One region of the Burkholderia lata genome, then DNA from elsewhere that is predicted to be linked to it. Evidence: riboswitches for the same ligand, from Rfam matches in the RefSeq annotation. Region 1 holds a riboswitch; each other region holds the start of a gene.
What was found. Region 1 has a riboswitch for cobalamin ahead of cobA (uroporphyrinogen-III C-methyltransferase). Riboswitches for the same ligand answer to the same signal wherever they lie in the genome.
Positions count from the first base shown of each region.

Region 1 (5,360 bases):
TACCGTCTTGTCCGGATGACGCCGTGTCGCCCAATTCAGGCGGCGCCTGACTGAACCGGCTGCATCGCCAGACTTCCATCGATTGGGGTTCGACATGAATGTCTCACGCATCGCACGCTACGGAATTGCGGCTCTGCTGATGCTCCAGCTTTCGATTGCGTTCGCGGCGGACTACCGGATCGAACGATGCGACAACCTGATCACGGTCGACCCATCCGGCAAACGCGTGATCAAGGTCGATCTGTCGATCAAGTTGCTGACGGATGCGGCGATCGCCCGCTTCGGCCAGTATGTGCTGTCGTACAACGCACAGTTCGCGAAGGTTGACGTCAATTCGGCGCAGACGGTACATGCCGACGGCTCGACGGTTTCGGTCGATGCTGCACAGGGCATCTTCGATCGTCCGGCACCCGTCGCGATCGCCGCGCCGCAATTCAGTGCAGAGCATTTGCGTATCGTCACGTTTCCCGCGCTCGCAAAAGGCGATTCGATCCGGCTGTCGTACACGCTGGCCGACACCGACACGCTGTTTCCCGGCAAATTCAGCGTGCAGCTCTCGTTTCCGCCGATCGAGGACTATCGCTCGGCGAACGTCACGCTCGACACGCCGGACGACATGCCGGTCGCGATCGACGCGCGTGGCATGCATCAATCGGCCGACGCGTCCCGCGACGGACGCCGGCTCCGTTCCTATCATTACGAAACGCCGCCGTCCGGCCCGCTCGACGAGCAAGCGAACACGGTGGCGTGGACGGATATCGGCCCCGTCTTCATCGCGAGCAACTTCTCCGGCTACGCGGAAATCGCCCACGCCTACCATATCCGCGCGTTCGATCAGCAGCAGCAGGACGACGCGATCCGCCAGCTCGCAAATTAGTTGACCACCGGGATCGCGGATCGGCGCCAACAGGCGATGCGGTTATACGCGTGGGTCGCACGCAACATCCGTTATGTCGGCGTGTATTTCGGCGCCGGGCCGGTCGTTCCGCATCGCGCCGACACGGTTCTCGCCAACCGCTACGGCGACTGCAAGGATCAGGCGACGCTGCTGTCCGCCCTGCTCGATGCAAAGGGCATCGAGAGCCATACCGTGTTGGTCAATCTCGGCAACCGCTATCGGTTGCCGGCCGTACCCGATGTCCTGACGTTCAATCATGCGATCGTATGGCTGCCGGAATTCGACGTGTTTGCCGACACCACGGTCGGCGTGCTGCCGTTCGGCGCACTGCAGTTCGAGGCGAGCGGCAAGCCCGCGCTCGACACCTCGACCGGCCAGTTGATCGTCACGCCGCCGCAGAACGGCCACAACAGCCGCTCATTGCTGGCTTATGCGGTCGATCTCGATCGTGACGGCAATGCGACGATGACGGGCGACATCACGCTCGACGGCCAGGAAGTCCAGCGGGCGCGCCAGATGTTCATCCACGTCCAGCCGAAGCGGCTTGCCGACGAGATGCTGCGCCGCTACGGCCTCGCGGGCGAGTTGCAGATGAGCCCGCGTCATCTCGACGACCTCGACCAGCCGTTCTCGATCGCATTGCACGGCGATCTGAACCAGTTGGCGCTGATGCCCGGCCCCGCGGCATTTGCGATCCCGTCGCTGCCCAACTTCGGTCAGATCCGGAGCTTCGCCGATTTCGTGCTCCAGGAGAAAAGCAAGGTATTTGAAGGCGTATGTGCCGGAACGCGGCTCGAGGAGCACTACCGGATCACATTGCCGGCCGACGCCCACCTGCTCGCAATCCCGCCGGACGTCTCCGTACGAGTCGGGGAAATCGCCTATCAGTCCACTTATCACCGTGAAGGCCGGACCGTCGACGTGACGCGCGTGCTCGATCGCAACCTCGGCAGCAACGTGTGCAGCGGCGCGAAGCTCGCCGCGTGGGCAGACGCCGCGCGCAGCATCTCGAAGGATCTGAAGCGGCAGATCCTGTATCGCTAGGCGCGCGGCACGGGTGTTTCCCATCACGCTGATCCGACCGCGGAGAGCGCCGGACGCGCAGCCGTGCGCCGCAACGCCTGTGCTATCGTATGCGCCGCGTTCGGTGCTCGCATGCGCATTCCGCGCCTGCAGTTAAACGGGAAACAGGAGGCGGACCACCGCCCGGCCTGTGCTGTCCCCGCAACGGTACGCCGCCCGCGCGATGCGCTTCCCCGCGCACGCGCCCATGCCGCCCACGATGCCACTGCCCTTCAGCCGGGCGGGAAGGCTGCGGCCTGGCAAGCGGCCAGCCCGGATACCGGCCGACGCAAGGGGCGAGCCCGACGCTCGCCGAACGCCCGATCCGCGGGGGACGGATGGGGTGCGCATTCCGCCCGCGTCCGCGCGGGCTTCGCTCGATCCGTCATGCTTGACCTGTCTGCTGGCCGCCGCCGTGCCGCCCGCCTGCCCTGTTCCACTGTTACGACACGGTGCGCGCCGTGCCGCGCCCGATGAGCCGCGCGTGGCTGATCGGCGCCGGCCCCGGTGACGCCGACCTGCTGACGCTCAAGGCCGTCCACGCGATCGGCGCGGCGGACGTGCTGCTCGTCGACGATCTCGTGAACCCCGACGTGCTGCGCCATGCCCGCGTCGATGCGCACATCGAGCACGTCGGCAAGCGTGGCGGACATGCATCGACACCGCAGGAGACGATCGTCGCCGCGATGCTCGTGCATCTGCGCGCGGGTCGCAGCGTCGCGCGACTCAAGGGCGGCGATCCGTTCGTGTTCGGTCGCGGCGGCGAGGAACTGGCCGCACTCGGTGCGGCGGGATTCCCGGTCGAGGTCGTGAACGGCGTCACCGCGGGCATCGCCGCGCCGGCCGCGATCGGCATTCCGGTCACGCAGCGCGGCGACGCGCAGGGCGTGATCTTCGTCACGGGCCACGGCGCGGGCGCCGACGAACCCGACTGGCGTGCGCTCGCGGCCACGCGCATGACGATCGTCGTCTACATGGGCATCCGCAGGCTCGACGCGATTGCTGCGGCGCTGCGTGAAGGTGGTCTGCCCGGCGATACGCCGTGCGCGGCGATCGAGAACGCGACGCGCCCCGAACAGCGGCACGTGCTCGCGACGCTCGACACGCTCGTCGAACGCGTCGGCACGGCCGGCATCGGTTCACCGGCGATCGTCGTGATCGGCCGCGTCGCGGCGTTCGCCGACGATCCCGCGGTACGTGCCGCACTCGGCAGCGGCGCATGATGCGCGTCGCGCTCGGCGTCGGTTTCCGCGCAGGCGTGACGGCCGCGCAACTCGATGCCGCGATCCGCGCGGCGCTCGCGCGGTACCCGGCCGCCGAACCCGCGCTCATTGCCACGCTCGCCGACAAGGCGCGTGCCCGCGCGCTGCGCACGCTGTGCGCGCGACGCGGCTGGCCGCTCGTCGCATTCGACGCGGCGCAACTTGCGAGCCGCCCCGAACTCGCCGCGAGCGGCCCGTCGGACGCCGCGCTCGCCCGCTTCGGCGTCGCGGGCGTGGCCGAGCCGTGCGCGCAGCTCGCGGCGCCGAACGGCCGCCTGCTCGGCCCCAAATCCATCCGGGACGGCGTGACGGTCGCACTCGCCGGCCCGCTCTGAACCCTTTTGTTTCGCTTTCTTTCGACAGGACGAATCCGATGAAAACCGACGCCGAATCCCATCAACGGATGACCGAACGCCGCCGTGCGGGCCACGAGAAGAAGCAGGCCGCCGCCGTCAACGAAAAGGGCCTGCTGATCGTCAATACCGGCAACGGCAAGGGCAAGAGCACGGCCGCGTTCGGCATGGCCGTGCGCGTACTCGGCCACGGCATGCGGCTCGGCGTCGTGCAGTTCATCAAGGGCGCGCTGCACACGTCCGAGCGCGACTTCCTCGGCGCGGTGGCCGAATGCGATTTCGTGACGATGGGCGACGGCTATACGTGGAACACGCAGAACCGCGACGCCGACATCGCGACCGCGCGCAAGGGCTGGGACGAGGCGCGCCGGATGATCGAGAGCGGCGACTACCGGATGGTGATCCTCGACGAGCTGAACACGGTGCTGAAGTACGAATACCTGCCGCTCGACGAAGTGCTCGCGACGCTCACCGCACGTCCGGACTCGGTGCACGTCGTCGTGACCGGGCGGCATGCGCCCGATGCGCTGATCGATGCGGCCGACCTCGTCACCGAAATGCGGCTTGTCAAGCATCCGTACAAGGAACAAGGCGTGAAGGCGCAGCGCGGCGTGGAGTTCTGAGCATGCTCGCCTGCCCCGCGCTGTTCGTCAGTGCGCCCGCGTCGGGCCAGGGCAAGACGTCGGTGACGGCGGGCCTCGCGCGGCTGCACCGCCGGCTCGGCCGGCGCGTGCGCGTGTTCAAGACCGGGCCCGATTTTCTCGATCCGATGCTGCTCGAACGCGCGAGCGGCGCACCGGTGCATGCGCTCGATCTCGGGATGGTCGGCGAGGCCGGCTGCCGTGCGCTGCTGGCCGATGCCGCGCGCGATGCCGACCTGATCCTGATCGAAGGCGTGATGGGGCTGTTCGACGGCACGCCGAGCAGTGCCGACCTCGCGGCCGCGTTCGGCGTGCCGGTCGTCGCGGTGATTTCCGCGAAGTCGATGGCGCAGACGTTCGCGGCGATCGCGTTCGGGCTCGCGCGGTTCCGGCCGGGGCTGCCGTTTCACGGTGTGCTGGCGAATCGCGTCGGCTCGGAGCGGCACGCGGAACTGCTGCAACAGGCGCTGCCCGATGACCTGCGCTGGCTCGGGCACGTGCCGGCCGATGCGGGCATCGCTTTACCCGAAAGGCATCTTGGCCTGCACCAGCCGAGCGACATCGACGATCTCGATGCGCGCCTCGATCGCGCGGCCGACGTGCTGGCGCAAACGGCGCTTGCCGAGTTGCCGCCGGCCGTTGCGTTCGCGGAACCCGATGCAGCCGCGCCGCTGCCGCGTGCGCTCGCCGGCAAGCGGATCGCGGTGGCGCGCGATGTGGCGTTCTCGTTCATCTATCCGGCGAATCTCGCGTTGCTCGAGACGCTCGGTGCGGAAGTGGGGTTCTTCTCGCCGCTCGCCGACGAACCGGTGCCGGACGATTGCGACGCGCTGTTCCTTCCCGGTGGCTATCCGGAGTTGCACGCGGCAACGCTTACGGGAAACGCCACGACCGCACGGTCGATTCGCGCACACGCGGCGGCTGGCCGGCCGATCGTCGCGGAATGCGGGGGGATGGTGTATCTGTGTGACGCGCTGACCGATGTGGACGGCGTGACGACGCCGATGCTTGGGCTGTTGCCGGGTCAGGCGACGATGCAGCGCCGGTTCGCGGCGCTCGGCATGCAGCAGCTCGATACACGCAGCGGGACGATGCGTGGGCATACGTTCCACTATTCTCGGCTCGCGACGCCGCTGGAACCAGT
Region 1 covers NC_007510.1:1,813,208-1,818,567, reverse strand. Annotated here, with positions in the region: gene BCEP18194_RS14135 (DUF3857 domain-containing protein) at 140-877, shown strand; gene BCEP18194_RS14130 (transglutaminase-like domain-containing protein) at 914-1,942, shown strand; cobalamin riboswitch at 2,026-2,263, shown strand; gene cobA (uroporphyrinogen-III C-methyltransferase) at 2,434-3,183, shown strand; gene BCEP18194_RS14120 (cobalamin biosynthesis protein) at 3,180-3,557, shown strand; gene cobO (cob(I)yrinic acid a,c-diamide adenosyltransferase) at 3,596-4,198, shown strand; gene BCEP18194_RS14110 (cobyrinate a,c-diamide synthase) at 4,201-5,360, shown strand, end outside.

Region 2 (5,538 bases), on a different replicon from region 1:
CGCCGGCAGCGTCAGCACCCACGCCAGCACGAGGCTGCGCACCGTGCCCCATTGCAAGCCCGATCCGTTCGCCGCCATCGTGCCTGCGACGCCTGACGACAGCACGTGCGTCGTCGATACGGGCAATCCGTACACGTCGGCTGCGCCGATCGTGAGCATCGCGACGAGTTCGGCCGACGCGCCCTGTCCGTACGTCAGATGCTGCTTGCCGATTTTCTCGCCGACGGTCACGACGATCCGCTTCCAGCCCACCATCGTGCCGAGGCCCAGTGCGATCGCGACCGCAACCTTCACCCAAGTCGGAATGAACTTGGTTGCGTGGTCGAGCTGCTTGCGATAGTTGTCGATCGCGAGCTTGTCGTCGGCGGCGAACGCGGGCTGACCGGACTTCTCGATCAGGCGGATTGCTTCGGATACCAGATACATCGTGTTGCGCACGTTGTCGACGTCACGCTGCGGCACGGCCGCCATCGAGCCCGATGCACCGACCGCGGTCGCGAGCGACGTGGACAACTGCTGCACGGCGGGGATCACGGCCGGCGTCAGTTCGCGATGCTGGACGTAAAGCTCGACGTCAGCGCGCGGGTTCGCGGACGGTGCGACGCCGTTCGTGTACTTCCCGAACGTCGCGGCTGCCTGGTTCGCGACCGCTACGAAGGTCTGCGTCTCGGCCGGCGTGACGGCCTTGTTCAGCGCGTAGGCGGCCGGCACCGTGCCGATCAGGATCAGCATGATGAGGCCCATCCCTTTCTGCCCGTCGTTCGAGCCGTGCGCGAACGACACGCCGGTGCAGGTCAGGATCAGCAGGCAGCGAATCCAGAACGGCGGCGGCTGATCCTTCGGCGGCTCCTTGTACAGCTCCGGAATCTTCACGAGGGTTTTCAGCACGAGCAGCAGCAGCGCCGCGCACAGGAAGCCGACGATCGGCGAGAACAGCAGCGACTTGCCGACACCGAGCGCCTGGCCCCAGTCGACACCGCTCGTGCCGGACGGCCCGTGCATCAGCTGGTTCATCAGCCCGACGCCGATGATCGACCCGATCAGCGTATGCGAGCTCGACGACGGCAACCCGAAATACCAGGTCGCGAGGTTCCACACGATCGCGGCGATCAGCAGCGCGAACACCATCGAGAAGCCCGCACCGCTGCCCACCTGCAGGATCAGCTCGACCGGCAGAAGCTGCAGGATGCCGAACGCGACAGCACCGCTCGAGATCATCACGCCGAGGAAGTTCCACAGGCCGGACCAGATCACCGCGACGTTCGGCGTCAGCGAGTGCGTATAGATCACGGTGGCCACCGCGTTCGCGGTGTCGTGGAAACCGTTGACGAACTCGAAGCCGAGCGCGATCAGCAGCGCGGCGCCGAGCATCAGGTACGGGAACAGCGATCCTTCGCGCATCGGCGACAGATCGTCGATCAGGTGCGTGGCGATATAGATTGCACCGATCGCGAGCACCAGCAGGAAGACGGCATAGCCGAGCTGCCTGGTGCGCTCGACGGAACCCGAATTGTTCGGGGTAGACGAAGCAGGTTGATTCATGACGGTATCTCGTAAGGGAACCGCGACCGATCCTAGCTTCGGCTAGCAGTCAGTTTGATGACAGCAGGGACAACGAACGGAGTGTCTTACAGCGACGTAAGGTGAGCGTCGCGATTACGATGCGACGCATCGGCTTGCGTCGTGGTCCACAAAGTGAACGCAACACGGCGGGAGGCTATGTGGCAGTGTCGCGCCGATCGTCGTCGGCGATCAACATCCATCCGTGCGGCGACGCAGCGAATGTCGTGCACGACAGCGGTGCGACGTCGATGCGGGTTGCCGCGCCGGGATCCATCCGCAGCGCATGCGCGACGGCCGCGCGAACGATCGGCGCATGCGTGATGGCGACGATGTCGCGGCCGTGTTGCAGCGCGTTCAACCATGTGCCGGCACGGCGCATCGCTGCGTCGAACGATTCGCCGCCGTGCGGCGACGCGGACGGATCGCCGATCCACGCGCTCAATTCGTCAGGCATGTCGCGCGCGAGGTCGTGCAGCCGCTTGCCACGCCAGTTCCGGTAATCGATGTCGCGCAGTGCGTCATCGACGTCGGCGTGCAGGCCGAGCGCATCGGCGGTCTGCACCGCACAGCGGGCCGGGCTGCACAACACGAGCGCGCCGGTCACGCCTGTCCACCGGTCGCGCAGTGCCAAGGCTTCGGCGAGCCCGTGCGCGTCGAGCGGATCGTCGTCGGGAAACGTGCCGGTACGCATCGCGCGGGTCGATGCGTGTGCGATCAGGCGCAGCGAGGCATGCATGTTCATGTCGTGTTTCGGATGACCCGGGACGGGTGCGTTCGTTCACCTGTCGCCGCTTCAATACGCGAACGTTCGCGCGTACAATTCGCCCGATACGAAACGCGGAAGCCGGTTCAATTCCGGCGCGGTCGCGCCACTGTAACCGGTGATCCATGATCCCGGAAGCCAGACCTGCCTTCGTACCCATCCAACATTTGTCGGGGCGCGATTCCCCTGAGGTGCATCCATGAGCGAAGCAGTGCTGAAGCCGGCGGTCGTGCCGGCGCCCATCCCCGTCCGTGAATTGTTGCCGTGGGCCGTGTTCGTCGGCCTGATCCTGTTGCTCGCGATTTACTTCGTCGGCGCGGAACAGGGTGCGACGTCGCTCGTGCCGGGCATGTACGTCCACGAATTCGTCCACGACGGTCGCCATCTGCTCGGCTTCCCCTGCCACTGACGCGGAGTTCATGATGGTCGGAAAGCTGCTCATGCGCGGGATGCTCGCAGGCATCGCCGCAGGCCTTCTCACGTTCGGTTTCGCGAAAGTCGTCGGCGAACCGCAAGTCGATCAGGCAATCTCCTTTGAAGAAAAACTCGATGCCGCCAAGGGCGACGCGCCGGAACCCGAGCTAGTGAGCCGCCACACGCAGGCCGGCCTCGGTCTGCTGACGGGCGTCGTGACCTACGGCGCGGCATTCGGCGGACTGTTCTCGCTGGTCTTTGCGTACGCGTATGGCCGAGGCAGCCGCCTCCCGGCACGGCCGCTGGCCGCGTGGCTCGCGCTGGCTGCGTTCATCGCCCTCGTGATCGTGCCGAACATCAAGTACCCGGCCAATCCGCCGTCGGTCGGCGACCCGGACACGATCGGCTATCGCACGGGCCTGTTCTTCCTGATGATTGCGATCTCGATCGCGACGATGGTGTTCTCGGTCAACGTGCGCCGCCACCTGCTGGCAAAGCTCGGCCAATGGAACGCGTCGATTGTCGCGGGGCTCGTGTTCGTCGCGATCATCGCGGCCGTGCAGCTCGGGCTGCCGTCGATCAACGAAGTGCCGGCAGCGTTCCCGGCCGCCGTGCTGTGGAAGTTCCGCGTCGCGGCGATCGGCATGCAGGTGATCACGTGGACGACGATCGGCCTGCTGTTCGGCGCATGGGTCGAACGCACCGAACGCGTCGGCATGCGCGCCGCCTGACGCGCATCGCAACGGGGCGCGTCTAGCGCAGCATGCGCGGCGCGCTCCACGTCGATTCGCGCGCCAGCGCGACGAACGCGGCCAGATAGTCGATCGACGCATCCGCTTCGCGGATGCCGAGGAAGATCTGCTTCGCAATTCCCTTCTTGCCGAGCTTGACCGGCACGACCGGCATCCGGTCGGCGTATTCGTCGGCCAGCCATCTCGGCAGCGCGGCCACGCCGCGCCCGCTCGCGACCATCTGCAGCATGATGTCGGTCGTCTCGATCGACTTGTGCCGCTTCGGCACGATGCCGGCCGGCGTCAGGAACTGGTTGTAGATGTCGAGCCGGTCGGTTTCGACCGGGTAAGTGATCAGGATCTCGTCGGTCAGCTGTTCGGGCGTCACGTAGTCGGCGTTCGCGAACCGGTGTGAATCGGCGACCACCAGCACCTGCTCGTAGTCGAACACAGGGTCGAAGCGCAGGCCCGGCTTGTTCAGCGGATCGGGCGTCACGAGCACGTCGATGTCATAGCCGAACAGCGCGCCGATGCCGCCAAACTGGAAGCGCTGCTTCACGTCCACGTCGACGTCGGGCCAGCGCGACAGGTAAGGCGACACGACCTTCAGCAGCCACTGGTAGCACGGGTGGCACTCCATCCCGATGCGCAGCGTGCCGCGCTCGCCTTTCGCGTACTGCTTCATCCGCTCCTCGGCGAGCTCGAACTGCGGCAGCAGCCGGTTCGCCAGCTTCAGCAGATACTGCCCGCCCTGCGTGAGCCGCAGGCCGCGACCCTCGCGATCCCAGATCGGCGTGCCGAGCTGCTGCTCGATTTTCCGGACGGTATGGCTGAGCGCCGATTGCGTGAGATGCAGCGTATTGGCGGCCGCGGTCAGCGAGCCCTGGCGCTCGACCTCACGAATGACGACGAGATGGAATCGTTCCAGCATGGATTTCGCTCGCGCAACGAATGCATGAATAACTTTAATGGATGAATGAAATAATGCCATTTTATTTCATGATTTGAAATCCCTATGATGATTGCCGGACCTTCAATTTCTCTTCTGGACGGCGCTCATGGTCACGACACACAACCTCGGTTTTCCGCGCATTGGCGCCAAGCGCGAACTCAAGTTCGGTCTTGAACGCTACTGGAAGGGCGAATCGTCGCGCGGCGCGCTGAAGGCGCTCGGCGCCGAGCTGCGCCAGCGTCACTGGAACGACCAGCGCGACCTCGACCTGGCCCCGGTCGGCGACTTCGCGTTCTACGATCAGGTGCTCGACATGAGCTTCACGCTCGGCAACCTGCCGAAGCGCGTGCAGGGCTTCCACGGCGACGCGCTCGACAACTATTTCCGCGTCGCGCGCGGTCGTTCGGCACAGTCGGCGGAAGAGCACGCCGCGTGCTGCGGCGGAGTGTCGGCCGGCGAAATGACGAAGTGGTTCGATACGAACTACCACTACATCGTGCCGGAGTTCCACGCGGACACGAACTTCTCGCTTGACCCGTCGCGCCTGCTGCAGCAACTGGCGGAAGCGCAGGCGCAGGGCGTGGCCGCGAAGCCGGTGATCGTCGGCCCGGTCACGTACCTGTGGCTCGGCAAGGCGAAGGACGATTCGGACCGCCTCGCGTTGCTGCCGAAGCTGCTGCCGGTGTACGGCGCGCTGCTCGATACGCTGACCGCGCAGGGCGTCGAATGGGTGCAGATCGACGAACCGATTCTCGTCACCGAACTCGACGCGGCATGGCAGCAAGCCTTCAGGACCGCGTACGCTGCGCTCGAAACGCGTCGGATCAAGGTGCTGCTCGCGACGTACTTCGGCCAGTTGCAGGGCAACCTGGCGCTCGCGACCTCGTTGCCGGTCGACGGCCTGCATGTCGATGCGATCAACGCACGCGACGAAGTCGACGCGCTGGCGCGTGAACTGCCGGCCGAGCGCGTGCTGTCGGTGGGCGCGATCAACGGCCGCAACATCTGGAAGACGGACCTGAACGCGACGCTCGACTGGCTCGAGCCGCTCGCGAAGCGACTGGGTGATCGCCTGTGGCTCGCACCGTCGTGCTCGCTGCTGCACGTACCGGTCG
Region 2 covers NC_007511.1:389,138-394,675, forward strand. Annotated here, with positions in the region: gene BCEP18194_RS24575 (inorganic phosphate transporter) at 1-1,542, opposite strand, end outside; gene BCEP18194_RS24580 (histidine phosphatase family protein) at 1,718-2,305, opposite strand; cobalamin riboswitch at 2,355-2,492, shown strand; gene BCEP18194_RS24585 (CbtB domain-containing protein) at 2,526-2,735, shown strand; gene BCEP18194_RS24590 (CbtA family protein) at 2,749-3,471, shown strand; gene BCEP18194_RS24595 (LysR family transcriptional regulator) at 3,494-4,402, opposite strand; gene metE (5-methyltetrahydropteroyltriglutamate--homocysteine S-methyltransferase) at 4,530-5,538, shown strand, end outside.
Region 2: it holds a riboswitch for cobalamin, as region 1 does, so the genes downstream of both, BCEP18194_RS24585 (CbtB domain-containing protein) here and cobA (uroporphyrinogen-III C-methyltransferase) in region 1, are expected to answer to the same signal.

Region 3 (5,538 bases), on a different replicon from region 1:
CTGGTTCGGGCCTCCCCGGTAGGCGCGTCGTCTTCATCAGGCCGGATGACGTTTTCGACGTGGCGTACCCGTCGTCCAGGAGGCGCGGCCAGGGAGACGCATGACGCCGTCGAGTCGTGGCGGTTGGGATGAGACGGCCATGTTCGCTTCGCGGCCGAAGCAGCCGTTGCGCAAGCCCGATCGGGCGGGCCCCGGCGTATGTTCCGACCGGGGCCGCGCCGCTCAGCACGTCAAGGCCGTCGCATTCCCCCGTCAGAACGTATAAGTCACCTTCCCGAACGCCGTCCGCCCGAGCGTGTTGTACCCATACGCGGTCATGTACTGCCGATCGAACAGATTCGACACCGTCGCCGATACCGTCACGTGCGAATTGATCCGGTACGACGCGCGCAGGCCCACCGTCAGGTACGAAGGCAGATAGGTCGAATTCGCCGGATCGTCGAACGTCGTGCCGCCATAAAGCAGCGACGCCCCCGTGCTCAACGCATGCAGGTGCAGTTCATCCCACGTGTGATCGATGTTGAGGCTGACCGTCTGGCGCGGCCGGCGGTTGAGCCACGAGTCGTTGGTCTCGTCCTGCGGATTCAGGATCCCGACCGCGACGCTCACCGGCGTCGAACGGCCGATCGTCCCCTTGTACGACAGGTCGATCCCGCGAATATGCGCGCGACCGATGTTCATCGGCGAGAACGTCGCCGGGTTGTACGCGATCAGGTTGGTGACTCGCGTGTCATAGATCGCGGCCGTGAACGTACCGTACGACGTGTTCGCATCGACCGCCGCCTCGACCGATGTGTTGCGTTCCGGGCTGAGATTCGGATTGCCGTAGCCGGGGTAATACAGGTCGTTGAACGTCGGCAGCCGGAACGCATTGCCGTACGACACGCGTGCCGTGTACACCGGCGTGATCGCCCACGACAGCGCCGCGTTACCCGTATTCACCGACTGCCCGGCGATGATTTCATGACGCCCCGCGAGGAACATCGTGACGCTGCCGAGCGTTGCCGACTGATGCAGCGAGAACGCGGAATCATTGCGCGTCGGCACGCCGTTCGGAATGTCGACCGGCAGGAATGCCTGCTCACGCGTGAAGTCGTACGTGAGCTTGGTTTCGCCCGACAGCGGCAGCCCGAACAGATGGAATCCGCGCTCCTGATGCGTCAGCGACGTCGACGTGCTGATGCGCTGCGAATTGATCTGGTCGGTCGGGATGGTCGGATCGCTCGCGTAGATGAACCCGCGATCGTTCGAATAACCGAAGGACTGGTCGAACTGCGTGTCCGGCGTGATGTCGAGATGGAACGCGATGCCGGTCGTCAGTTGATGATCGAGCTGGCGGTTCCCATAGCCGCTGTTGTCGTAGGACAGATCGGACCGGTGATACAGCGCGAACGTCGAGATCGACCAGTTGTCGCGCGCGTAGCCGAGGCGTGCATCGAGATCCTGCGCGTGGTACGGGTTGCGGCCCGCCTCATGCCCGTACGCAAAAGGGCGCGTCGCATCGATGCCGGCCGTGTTGTACGAGTGCAGGCCGAGCGAGTAGGTGAGCCCGCCGAGCGCGGCGAGCGGCCCGGTCGACGGCACCGTGCCCGACGTGCGGAGCTGCGTGTCGAACGTCTTGTTCGACCCGCCGCCGAACGACACGGTCGTCTGGTTCGGCTGGTTGGCGGCGCGGCGCGTGAAGAGCTGCACGACGCCGCCCATCGCATTGGCGCCGAACGACGCGGCGGCCGGCCCCGAGATCACTTCGACACGCTCGAACGCTTCGGTCGGCAGGTCCGCCCACGGCGCGATACCGGTGGTCGACGAGCCGATCCGGATGCCGTCGATGAACACGGCGACCTGGCTTGCCGACGAGCCGCGGATGCTGACCGACGCGGACGAACCGGGCCCGCCGTTCTGCGAGACCGTCACGCCGGGCAGCGTCGCGAGCGCCTGCGTGATGCTCGGGTCGCTCGGTGACAGCCGGTCGAGATCGGTGCGCGTGAGCACCTGGGTCGTCGCATAGCGCTGGTCGAACGACTCGGGCAGCCGACGCGCGTCGGTCACGTTGATCGTCGGCAGGTCGGCGCTGTCGGCGGCCGGGGCCGGTTGCGAAACCGCAGTGTCGCCGGCAGCGTGGGCGAGCGGCGAGAGGAGCGCAGTCGCGGCGGACGTGGCAAGGAGGTGTCGAATCTTCATGAGGCTGTCGTTGTTGTCGGGCTGCGCATGCGGCGATCGAGGGCGGGCGGCGGCAGCACCGGTTTTGTTATCGGTGATCGGGCTATCGCGCGACCGGGCCAAGCGGGCCGCAGTCGCGGGCGTCGGCGCGGCATATGCCGGCGGACGCGATCGACAGGGAGCGGCACGCGCGAGCGGGCGGGCCGTGCATGCCGGCGGCGTGCCGGCGCGACGCTTCCGGTGCGGAAGCGGATGCGGTAATGGTGGACATCGGGCGGATCCTGAGGTCGGGCCGTCCATGCAACGGGCACCGCCAAAGGCGGTGTTGGCGCATCGGGACACCCCGCCCGGTGCGGCTGCTTGGACCTCGGGTCGATGGCAGGTCTCCTGGCTCGCGGGTCCTGATTCGTGCCGGCCTTCCCGGTTTCCCAGTGGCATGCAGTGGCACGGATTCGCCGCTCACAGTTGCGGGGGCAGCCGCAGATTCGAGGCGCTGCCTCTCCTGCGTTCCCTTTTGATCCCGTTTCCGGGAACCATCAGCGCGCAAGGGTAATGGCGTGCGCTCCGGCGCGTCAATTGTCCGGCCGCGCGGGGATGCGAAAAAACGTCATTACCGCGCAAATATTTTCGAAATCCTTTCTTTTATGCGTCGGCGCCGCGTTTCATGTCTGACGAAACGGGTGGATTCGCTGCGATGCAATCGCGCCGGAACCGGCTCGGCGCGATACCCGTCCACCGCACGAACGCGCGGCGAAACGCCTCCTCGCCGCCGAACCCGAGATGCGCGGCGATCCGCGCGACCGGCCAGTCCGACTCGCGCAGACAACGTTGTGCGGCTTCGGCGAGACATTGCTCCCGGAGTGCGTGATAACCGGTGTGCTCGGCCACCAGCCGCCGCCGCAGCGTTGCCTCGCTGACATCGAGCCACGTGGCCAGCTCGGCGAGCACCGGCAACGCCTGCTCGTGCGCAAGCGCCGCATCGAGAAAGCCGCGCACCTGCTGCGCCCACGACACGACAGCCGGCGCCGCATCGATCAGGCGAAACGGAAAATCGACGAGAAACGCGTCGAGCTCGGCCGGCTGGCGGATCACGCGGCATTCGAGCCGCGCCGCATCGAACGCGAAGCCGTAGGTCTTGCGGCCCACTTCGACCGGCGCATTGAACAGCCCGAGCAGCGGCATCGCGTCGTCGCGGCGCGGATGGCCGAGCCACACGTCGGTCGGCCGCAACGGCTGCCCGATCAGCCAGCCGAACAGTTGCAGATAGCAGAACAACCCCGTCAGGTCGACGAGGCACGCGGCCGGACTGCGCGTGCGGCGCAGCGAATCCATCCGGAACGTCGCACGCCCGTCGCGCACGGTGAGCGACAGCGCGCCGGCGCGCGGCGTCAGCATCTCGCCGAATTCGCGCGCACAGCGGATCGCGTCGGCGAGCGTCGCGCAACTCAGCAGGCAGCGGCACATCAGATCGACTTCGCGCTTGCGCATCGGCGGGTGGCCGTCGCCGCGTGCGACCTGCGCCTCGAGGCGTTCGATCGCGTCGCGGTACAGCGCGACGAAATCGCCCGATGTCGTTGCCGGTTGCGGCGGCTGCGCATCGCGATCGGCCGGCGGCGCGCCGCTGCGCGTGAGTTCGCTCAGCAGGCGCGCGCCGAGGCCCGGCAGGACGCGGCCGCGGGTTGGCATGGCGCGTTGTTTCATGAGTCTCCCGATCTGAGCGTTGCGACAGGGGCCGGTGAGCGGGCCGGTAGGGGTCGGCTGACCGTCGCCACGCAAGAATGCTATCCACGCCGACTGCCTTCGGCCTCGCCGGAACGGCGTAGGCCGGCTGCGCATCCCTGTCACCAACGACCACGGACGACACGCGAATGATCCAGATCGTAGACGAAATCACGCTCGCGCCCGAGCGCATTCCCGACGTGCTTGCCCTGCTGCGCGACCGTTACCTGCCGGGCCATGCGGCACGCGGGCTGACGGCGGCCGGCCGCTGGGTGTCGCCGCCCGTCGCGGTGCCGGGCCAGCCGAGCACGCTGTGGCTGACCTGGCATGTGGCCGACGCGCCGGCCTACTACCGGATGCGCGCGTTGACCGATGCCGACGTGGTCGGCTTCTGGATGGCCGTCGACGCGCTGTGCGACGTGCGCCGCCGCCATGTGATGACGGACGCCGCTGCGCCGCTGCCGGTGCCGACGGAGGTCGACCATGCGGCATGACACGGCACAGGTATTCGTGTCGGCGGATTGCCATGCCGGCGCGATCGAACATGCGTTGCACGAGGCCGCGCACGCGCTGGCCGGTGCGAAACGCGTGGCACTCGCACGCAATCTGGACGGCAGTTGGGGCGCGGGCGACTACACGCTCGACGTGCTGCGCGACGAGTCGGTGGCCTGCGACACAGCGGACTTCGCCGCATTGGCGCAACTGCCGGGTATCGCGCGCATCGACGGCGCAGCGTGCCGCGCGATCGGCGGCGGCCTGCGCGAACCGGCGTTGCGCGACGGCGTATGGCGCACGCTGATGCTGCGTGCGCGGCCGCAGGCCAGCGCAGCACAGATCGCCGCGCTCGAACGCGAGCTGTTGCTTATGCCCGCGTTCATGCCCGGTATCCGCAACTGGCGGCTGAGCCGGATCGAGACGCCCGGCGCGTGGACGCACGTGTGGCAGCAGGAATTCGCGCACGTCGGCGATCTCGTCGGCGAATACCTGATGCATCCGTATCACTGGGGCTGGGTCGATCGCCGGTTCGATGCCGAAAGCCCCGACTGGACGGTCGATGCGATCTCGCATGCGTTCTGTCCGCTCGCGTCGAGCCTGCTGGCCGATACGGCGGCGTGACGCGCCGCACACATCAAGCTGACAACACACAACCCTGGAGACACGAAGATGCGAGCTTTGTTGATCGACCGCGTCGGTCATTCCGACGCGTTCCGGATGGCCGACGTGCCGGCACCGACGCCGGGCCCCGGTGACGTGCTGATCCGCGTTGCGTACGCGGGCATCAATCCCGCCGACTGGAAATGCCGCGAAGGCTACCTCGGTGCATTCATGCAATACACGTTTCCGTTCGTGATCGGCTTCGACGCGGCGGGCGTGGTCGAAGCGGTCGGCGACGGCGTCGACAGTTTCGAACCCGGCATGCGCGTGTTCGCGCAGACCGACGTCGGCGCGGGGCGCTGGGGCGCGTATGCGGAATACGTAGCCGTGCGCCACGACTCGGTCGTGCGCGTGCCCGATGCGTTGAGCCTGGCGGAAGCCGCCACGGTGCCGACGCCTGCGCTGGCCGCGTGGGCCGGCCTGTTCGACGACGGCGGGCTGCGGGCGGGCCAGTGCGTGCTGGTGCACGGCGGCGCGGGCGCGGTCGGCACGTTCGCGATCCAG
Region 3 covers NC_007511.1:1,675,751-1,681,288, forward strand. Annotated here, with positions in the region: gene BCEP18194_RS30195 (FAD-dependent monooxygenase) at 1-22, shown strand, start outside; gene BCEP18194_RS30200 (TonB-dependent receptor domain-containing protein) at 253-2,181, opposite strand; cobalamin riboswitch at 2,521-2,713, opposite strand; gene BCEP18194_RS30205 (helix-turn-helix domain-containing protein) at 2,803-3,861, opposite strand; gene BCEP18194_RS30210 (hypothetical protein) at 4,029-4,373, shown strand; gene BCEP18194_RS30215 (Dabb family protein) at 4,363-4,995, shown strand; gene BCEP18194_RS30220 (NADP-dependent oxidoreductase) at 5,044-5,538, shown strand, end outside.
Region 3: it holds a riboswitch for cobalamin, as region 1 does, so the genes downstream of both, BCEP18194_RS30200 (TonB-dependent receptor domain-containing protein) here and cobA (uroporphyrinogen-III C-methyltransferase) in region 1, are expected to answer to the same signal.